2 regions of the Tsuneonella dongtanensis genome follow, and region 1 is predicted to be linked to the other one. Evidence: predicted binding sites of a transcription regulator. Region 1 holds the regulator's gene; the other holds the start of a gene.
The links. The regulator LexA, encoded in region 1, represses DNA repair genes until DNA is damaged. The targets are predictions, from matches to a motif close to GTTCCNCNCTTGTTCT.
Positions count from the first base shown of each region.

Region 2: A6F68_RS07965 (deoxyguanosinetriphosphate triphosphohydrolase) is a predicted target of LexA. The motif match lies at 2,214-2,229, and genes of this name have one in related genera.

Region 1 covers NZ_CP016591.1:2,222,617-2,226,934, forward strand. Annotated here, with positions in the region: gene trpD (anthranilate phosphoribosyltransferase) at 1-726, shown strand, start outside; gene trpC (indole-3-glycerol phosphate synthase TrpC) at 723-1,508, shown strand; gene lexA (transcriptional repressor LexA) at 1,638-2,315, shown strand; gene A6F68_RS10915 (ComEC/Rec2 family competence protein) at 2,322-4,318, opposite strand, start outside.
Region 2 covers NZ_CP016591.1:1,637,637-1,641,954, forward strand. Annotated here, with positions in the region: gene A6F68_RS07950 (alpha/beta fold hydrolase) at 1-131, shown strand, start outside; gene A6F68_RS07955 (aspartate/glutamate racemase family protein) at 182-877, shown strand; gene A6F68_RS07960 (S8 family serine peptidase) at 988-2,118, shown strand; gene A6F68_RS07965 (deoxyguanosinetriphosphate triphosphohydrolase) at 2,271-3,431, shown strand; gene A6F68_RS07970 (NAD(P)H-binding protein) at 3,424-4,122, shown strand; gene ribB (3,4-dihydroxy-2-butanone-4-phosphate synthase) at 4,171-4,318, shown strand, end outside.

The sequences.
Region 1 (4,318 bases):
GTGTCGCTGGTCGTGGCCGCCGCAGGTGTGCCGGTGGCGAAACACGGCAACCGTGCTGCGAGCAGCAAGGCGGGCGCGGCCGACACCCTCGAGGCGCTCGGGCTCGACATGGAGGCGGCCGGGCGCACCGCCGAAAGAACGCTCGCCGAAATCGGCATCTGCTTTCTGTTTGCGAAGAACCATCATCCGGCGATGGGTCGAATTCAACCCATTCGTCAGCGGCTCGGCCGCCGAACCATCTTCAACCTGATGGGCCCACTGTCGAATCCGGCCGGGGTCACACGCCAGCTCATCGGCATCGCGCGCCCGGCCTATGTGCCAATTTACGCAGAAGCAAAGGCGCGCCTCGGCACCGAGCGGACGTTGATTGTATCGGGTGACGAAGGCCTCGACGAACTGAGCCTCGCGGGTGGCAACGAGATTGCCGACGTCAAGGGTCACGAATGGGAGATGCGCCGTGCCCGCGCGTCGGACGCCGGGCTGCCGAGCGCACCGATCGAGGCCATCCGCGGCGGCGATGCGGCGCACAACGCCAAAGCTCTCAAGGCGCTGCTGATGGGCGCGCCCGGCCCCTATCGCGATGCGGTGCTGTTCAACGCCGGGGCATCGCTGATGATCGCCGGCAAGGCGGCGAATTACGCCGAAGGTGCCGCCGTCGCAGCCGAAGCGCTTGATTCGGGCCGTGCGGAAGCTCTGCTCGCGAAGTGGATCGATCTCGCTCAATGAACAAGCTCGACGAGATATGCGCGGTCAAGCGCGACGAAGTTGCCGCGCGCAAGGCGCTGGCGACTATCGAGGACCTCGATCGTCTTGCCCGTGGTCAGTCGGCGCCTCGCGGTTTTCGTGCCGCGCTGGAAGCGAAGGTCGCGACCGGGTTCGCCCTGATCGCCGAGATCAAGAAGGCCTCCCCCTCCAAAGGCTTGATTCGCGCCGACTTTCGCCCTGCCGAGCATGCGGTTGCGTATGAAAGTGGCGGAGCCGCCTGCCTGTCGGTTCTCACCGACGCCCCCTTCTTCCAAGGGCACGAGGACTTTCTCGCCGATGCGCGGCGCGCCTGTGCGTTGCCGGTTCTCCGCAAGGATTTCATGGTCGACCCGTGGCAGGTTGCCGAAGCGCGCGCCATCGGCGCCGACGCGATCCTGATCATCGTTGCAGCACTCGACGACGGGGCGATGGCCGAGATCGAGGCCGCCGCGATCGAGCGCGGGATGGACGTCCTTGTCGAGGTTCACGATGCGGCGGAGATGGAACGGGCCGCCCGGCTCCGATCGCGGCTGATCGGGGTGAACAACCGCAACCTCAAGACCTTCAAAACCGACCTGGCCACGACCGAGGCGCTTGCGCCGCTCGCTCCGGACGGCACCTTGCTGGTCGGCGAAAGCGGGATCAACAGCCATGCGGACTGCGAGCGACTGTCACGCAGCGGCGTGCGTACCTTCCTCGTTGGTGAAAGCCTGATGCGCCAGCAGGATGTCGAAGCGGCGACGCGCGCATTGCTGGCCGCGTGAACGCAACCTTCGACACCGATCCGCGGTGTCTTCGGTGGAGAACGTTCATACGGGTTGACGGACTGTAACAAGTTTCCTAATTGTTCCGCGTTCGTTCCCGTATGGAACATTTGCCGGGGGATAGGTCCCATGCTCACCGCGAAACAGCGCGAATTGCTGCATTTCATCACCGTCCGCCTGGAAGAAAGCGGCATTTCGCCTTCGTTCGAAGAGATGAAGGAAGCGCTCGATCTCAAGAGCAAGTCGGGGGTGCATCGGCTCATCTCGGCGCTCGAGGAGCGGGGCTTCATCCGGCGCCTTGCGAACCGCGCCCGTGCTCTAGAGGTCATCCGTCAGCCCGAGGATTCGGTTGCTGCTCCGCGCACGCGCTCGGCGGACAACGTCGTGCCGCTGCGTCCCCCGGTTCGTCCCGAGCCGGCCAACGACGTCGTCGAGCTCCCGCTTCACGGACGTATTGCGGCAGGCATGCCGATCGAGGCGCTCGAGGGACAAAGCACCCTGCCCGTTCCCGCCGCGCTGCTCGGTCCGGGCGAACACTATGCGCTGGAGGTATCCGGCGATTCGATGATCGAGGCGGGGATTTTCGACGGCGATTTCGCTCTGGTGAAGCGCACCGATGTGGCCCGCGACGGAGAAATCGTGGTCGCGCTCGTCCGCGACGAGGAGGCGACGCTCAAGTACCTGCGCCGCGAGAACGGGATGGTCCGGCTGGACCCGGCCAACGGAGCGTACGAGCCGCAGGTCTATCGGCCCAACGAGGTCAAGGTGCAGGGCAAGCTCGCAGGTCTCTTGCGCCGCTACCACTAGAGGGCGTTATCGCCCCCTGGCAGTCCACCACGGATGCTGACCCTGCCCGGCGGCAACCGTTTCGATCGTTTCGCTCCGCAAAACCACCGCGAGGCCGCCATTCTCCGACAGGAAGCGCCGATCGGCCTTCAACCAGCGCGGACGGCAACTCATCGGCAGGAAGCGATCCGCGACCACGATATCCGACTTCTCGCACGCCGCAGCGAGCGACCGCTCTTCGATGCGCGACCGGCTGCGAGCCATGAGCAGCGTCCAGGTGCGCCCTTCGCGTACGACATCCAGTGAACAGAAATCCGCACTGCATCGGGCATCGGGCCAGCGTTCGAGCGGCACCGGATCACCTTCCAACCCGGCAAGTTCGAGCAGGTTGTCTCGAGCGAAATCGCTGCGTCCTTCACGCAAGACCAGCAGGCGGTCACCCTCGCCGACAATTCCCACGTGACGCCCATCGTCACTCACGAGAACGTCGGGCGTTGGCGTAAAAAGAAGCGCTATCGCTCCCGCTCCAGAGGCCACCAGGCCAAGCAGGCGGGCCTTCCCGCGCCAGAGCGCAAGCCATAACCCCCCAGCGATGAACAGGGCGAAGGTGCCCCAACCCATTTGCGGCATCAGGCGCACCGCCCCGGGTTGGTCCGCGGTGAACCGCGCGATGGCGAGCAACAGCTCGAGCGATTGGCCTGCCAACCACCAAATCGGCGCCCCCAGGCCGAGCAGGTCGAGGAATAAGGCCAGCGCGATCAGCGGCATGGAAATGAAAGTCACCAGCGGAATGGCGACCACATTGGCGAGCGCGCCGTAGAAGCCTGCCCGGTGGAAATGGAACAGGACGATCGGCATGAGTGCGATTTCGATGACGAGCCCCGTCAGCAACAGCATCGCGGCACGTCTTCCGGCGCGGGCAATCCATCGCTCCTCGCGCGGGGCGAGAAATGCACGGACCGGCGCCGCCTCGTGCAAGGCGACGATCGCGATGACCGCCGAAAAGCTCATCTGGAAGCTCGGCCCGACGAGCGCTTCGGGCCACACGAGAAGGACGGCGAAAGCCGCAGTCGCCACCATCCGCATGGACAGCGGCTCTCGCCCCAGCGCCAGCGCGATGAGGACCAGCAGTGCACCGACGCAGCTGCGCACCGTGGGCACTTCCGCGCCGGTCAGCAGGGTATAGGCGATGCCAGCGCCGGCGGCGACCGCGGCGCCGACGAGCGGCAGGCGGACCCGCAGCACGAGCCATGGCCAAAGCGCGAGCAGGCGCACCGCCAGGACGTAGGCGGCGGCAATCACCGCGCTGACATGAACTCCGCTGATAGACAGGAGATGGGTGAGGCCGGAGTCCCTCATCGCCTCCTCATCGGCGATGGCGATCCCGCCGCGGTCGCCGCTCGCGAAGGCAGCCGCTATGGCACCGGCCGATCCGTCGAGCCGCGAGTGGACATGGGCTGACAGTGCCCGCTGCGCCCTTGCTATGGTGCCACCAGGCGGAGCGGGCTCTATCGTTTCGACCGGGCCCATCGCGCTCCCGGTGGCGGCAAGGCCCGCGAACCACGCCGTGCGGGCGAAATCGTAGGCGCCGGGCACCATCGGCGGACCGGGCGGCATCAGTCGCGCGCGGAGCCTGATACGGGCGCCCTCCTCAACACCGTCGCCGATCAGTTCGGGCGAAACATTCACGCGGATCTTCCGCGCCATTCCGCCCTCGGCATCGCGATAAGCCAGCGTCAGGCGAACCCGGCCCTCGGCAGGCCGGTCCTCGCGCGCGAGGACGCGGCCGTCGATCCAGCTGACCTGTGGGCGCGCCAGCGGCTCCGCCCCGACCAGTTCGGAGCGCGCCCAGACGAGCGCCAGGCCGAAGGCCGCCAGCATCGCCACTGCGATGGACGCGCGGCGCAAGTACGATCGCGTCTCCTTGCCGGCCCACAGAGCGGCCGCCGCGATAGCCGCGAGCGTCCATCCTGCGAGCCAGGCGAGCCAGGTTACAGGCGTCGGGAGGGCGAACCATGCCGCAA
Region 2 (4,318 bases), 580 kb from region 1:
TCCACTATCCCGGAATCGGGCACATTCCGATGGAGGAGGCGCCCGAGCAGAGCCTCGCCGACCTGCGCGCGTGGTTGGGCACGCTTACCCCCACCGCAGAACCCGCCGTCGCTGGACGCACCGCCGATTGACGCGCTAGCCTCTGGCCAAGGCGCGTACGATGGATCGAGGGAGTGTTGCTTTGCGCAAGTTGGGGCTGATCGGGGGCATGAGCTGGGCCTCCACCCGCGACTATTACGAACTCATCAATCGCGGCGTACAGCGCAAGGTCTCGCCAGGGTCCAGCGCGCCACTTCTCATCGAAAGCCTCGACTTTGCCACCCTTCGCGCAATCCAGGAGGATGCCGGTTGGGACCACGCGGCCGAGGTCCTTTCGGACAGCGCCCGCAGGCTCGCCGATGCGGGCGCGGGCGCGCTTCTCATCTGTGCGAACTCGATGCACAAGGTCTACGATCGCGTGGCCGAAGCTGCAGGCGTACCGGTGCTCCACATCGCCGACTGCGTGGGACGGGAGATGAAGGCTGCCGGTATAAAGAGTGCGGCGATCGTCGGCACCCGCAACGTCATGACCGAAAGCTTCTACCGCCGCCGACTGGTCAGTCACGGCGTGGACCTCTTGCCGCCAGACATGGAGCAGGTCGAGAAGATCGACCGGATCATCTACGACGAGCTGATGGTCGGCAAGGCGAGCCGCGAGGCGGAGCGGACGATGAAGACCTGGATCACGTTCAAGGAACGCGAAGGGGCCGAAGCGATCGTGCTCGCCTGCACCGAACTGTCGATGGTGGTGGACGTCGACGCCAATGTCTTGCCGGTGTTCGATTCAACCCGAGCCCATTGCCGGGCGGCCGTAGATTGGCTGACCGGCGACGAATAGTTGCACTCTTGCGACAGGGCGCATGGTTACGAAGGCCCTAATGATCTTTGTCTATTCCAATTGATGCGGCACGCGGCATTCTCGCCTTTCCTGATAGGGAGGGACCATAGATGAAAAACCGGGTTGTCGGCCGCCTCGCGGCCGCGAGCGTTGTTGCATTGGCGATGGGGATCGCCGCCACTCCGGCGCATGCTGAAAAAATCGCGAACCAGTACATCTGCGTGTTCAAGAACGACCGCGTCGCGAAGGACGAGGTTAATGGTCGCGCCAACGCCGCGGCCAAGGCGCACGGCGGTGCGGTCAAGTTCGTGTACCGCAAAACCATTCGTGGCTTCGCCGCCAACATGAGCGAACAGGCCGTGACGGCGATGCGCCGTGCGAATCCGTCGATCGCTTACTGCGAGCAGGATCAGGTCGCGCGCATCCCGCCGATCGACGCGGCGGCGCGTCCCGGCGGCGGCGGTGGCGGTTCGACCGGGCAGTCGGTTCCCTGGGGTATCCAGGCGGTCGGCGGCGCGGGCAACGGAGTGGGCAAGACGGCCTGGATCATCGATAGCGGGATCGATGCCGACCATCCCGACCTGAACGTCGACCAGACACGCAGCCGCGACTTCACCGGTTCGCGCAGCGGCTGGAACGACGAGAATGGCCACGGCACGCACGTGGCGGGCACCGTCGGGGCAATCAATAATTCGACCGGCGTGGTCGGCGTGGCGGCCGGGGCAACCGTGGTCGCGGTACGCGTGCTCGATCGACGTGGCTCGGGTTCCTATTCCGGCGTGATTGCCGGCGTCGATTATGTAGGAACCGCCGCAAGCGCCGGCGACGTCGCCAACATGAGCCTTGGCGGGCCCGTGTCGCAGGCTCTCGACGATGCAGTCCTTGCGGCCGGCTCGAAACTGAAGTTCGCGCTCGCGGCGGGTAACGAGACCGACGATGCCAAGAACCACTCTCCGGCGCGTGCCGGCGGCGTCTCGAAGACCGACAACGTGTTCGCGGTATCGGCGATGACCCAGTCGAAGGCGCTTGCCAGCTTCTCGAACTACGGTCTCGGCGTGGAATGGGCCGAGCCCGGCGTCAGCATCCCGTCGACCTGGAAGGATGGGGGCTACAACACGATCTCCGGCACTTCGATGGCATCTCCGCACCTCGCGGGGATCCTCCTGCTCGGCACGCCGCGCAGCGGCGGCGTGATTTCAGGCGACAAGGACGGCAGCCCGGATCCTATCGGCGTTCGCTGATCCGAACGATCTCCGGCGGGTCGCACCTGGCCGGATCCCTTGCGGGCCGCGCGTCTTTTCGATGCGCGGCCCGTTTTATCGGGCGCTTTCCGAGTGTTCCGGACCTGTTCCCGTTGCCCGCGTGAGGCGCCCCGCCTAACCGCTGGCCACCGATGACACTCGCACCCTACGCCGCCGATCCTGCCGCCAGCCGAGGGCGTGAGTTCGCGGAGAATAGAGAAGGTACCCGCGGCCCGCGCAGCGAATTCCAGCGCGACCGTGACCGGATCGTGCATTCGATCGCTTTTCGCCGCCTCAAGGCCAAGACGCAGGTGTTTATCGCGCCGGACGGCGATCACTACCGCACCCGGCTGACCCACAGTATCGAGGTCGCGCAGATCGGCCGCGTCATCGCCCGCGCGCTCGGCCTCGACGAGGACCTGACCGAGGCTTTGTGTCTCGCCCACGACATCGGGCACCCGCCCTTCGGCCACGCCGGCGAGGAAGCGCTGCAGGAAGCGATGGCGACGCGCGGCGGCTTCGATCACAACGCCCACACGCTGCGCGTCCTGATGCGGCTCGAGAGTCCCTATTGCGACCACCCCGGCCTCAACCTGTCGTGGGACCTGCTCGAAGGCCTCGCCAAGCACAACGGGCCGGTCGCGACGCCCAACTGGGCGCTCGCCGAACTCGACGAAACATTTCCGCTTGATCTCGGCGCATGGCCCAGCCTCGAGGCGCAGGTCGCCGCGATCGCCGACGACATCGCCTACGACAACCACGACATCGACGATGGCTTGCGCGCCGGGTTCCTGCTGCTCGACGACCTGCTCGAACTCGCGCCGATCGCCGACCAGTACCGCGCGATCGAGGCGCGCTATCCGAACGCGAGCGTCGACCAGCGTCTGCGCGAACTCGTGCGCAGCCGGATCGGGCTGATGGTCAACGACGTGATCGAAACGACCCGTGCGAACGCGAAAGGCATGCGCAGCGTGGCGGACGTGCGTGCACACGAGGCGCCGCTTGCCGGTTTCTCGACGGGAATGGCGGAAGAGGAACGGGCGCTGAAGGCGTTCATGTACGAGCGCCTTTACTATCACCCCGAACAGCTCATGGCCGCCACTCGCGCCCGCGATGTCGTTTCCCGCCTGTTCGCCGCCTATGACCAGAACCCGGACTCCTTGCCGCAGGAATGGCGCGCGGCCTTGCCGAAGGACGAGCCGGAGCGCAGCCGGCACCTCGCGGACTTCATTGCCGGGATGACCGACCGCTTCGCCATTCGCCAGTGTACCGCCATCTTCGGCCGCGAGCCCGAGGGGCTGCGGAATGTCTGATCCCCTGCGCATTGCGCTTGTCGGCTCCACCGGCCTGATCGGCGGAGAGATCATGAAGCTCGCCGTCGGGCGCGAGGATGTGCGGCTGGTCGCCATCGCCCGGCGTGAGGCGCCGCTGCCTGCCGGCGCGCGCATGGAGATGTTCGTCGCCGATCCGACCAAGTGGGGAGAGGTCTTCGAGGCGATCCGCCCGACCGCGGTCATCTGCGCCCTGGGAACGACTTGGAAGAAGTCGGGACGCGACGAGGCGGCTTTCCGCGCGGTCGATCACGATCTCGTCATCGCCACTGCCCGTGCGGCCAAGGCGCAAGGGGTGGAGCGGTTCGTGACGGTCAGTTCGGCAGGCGCCGATGCCTTGTCCAAAAATCGCTACCTTCGCACCAAGGGAGAGGTCGAGCGGGAGTTGGCGGCAATCCGCTTCAAGCGGCTCGACGTGCTGCGGCCCGGCCTCCTGAAGGGACGACGCACCGGTGACCTGCGGGCCGCCGAGCGGATCGCCATTATGCTCAGCCCGCTTGCCGACATGGCGATGCAGGGGAAGTATCGCGCTTACCGCTCGATCAAGGCGGAACTGGTGGCCAAGGCGGCCATGGCGCTGGCGATGCGCAAGGCGGCAGGTCGGTTCGTCCACGACAATGACGCCATACTGCGCGCGGCAGCGAGCCTGTCGCTGGTGCATCTCGACGAGTGATCACATTTTGATGTCGCAATCACATTAGGATGTGATATTGCGAGTCGCATGAACCAGACCATCGACCGCGTACGCGAGCTTGTCGCCGAAAACCGCATGAGCCGCGCCGCGCTGGCCAGAGCCGCAGGCCTGCATGCAAATTCGCTGCGCGATTGCCTCGAAGACAGCTGGAATCCCACCGCGGACACACTCGGCA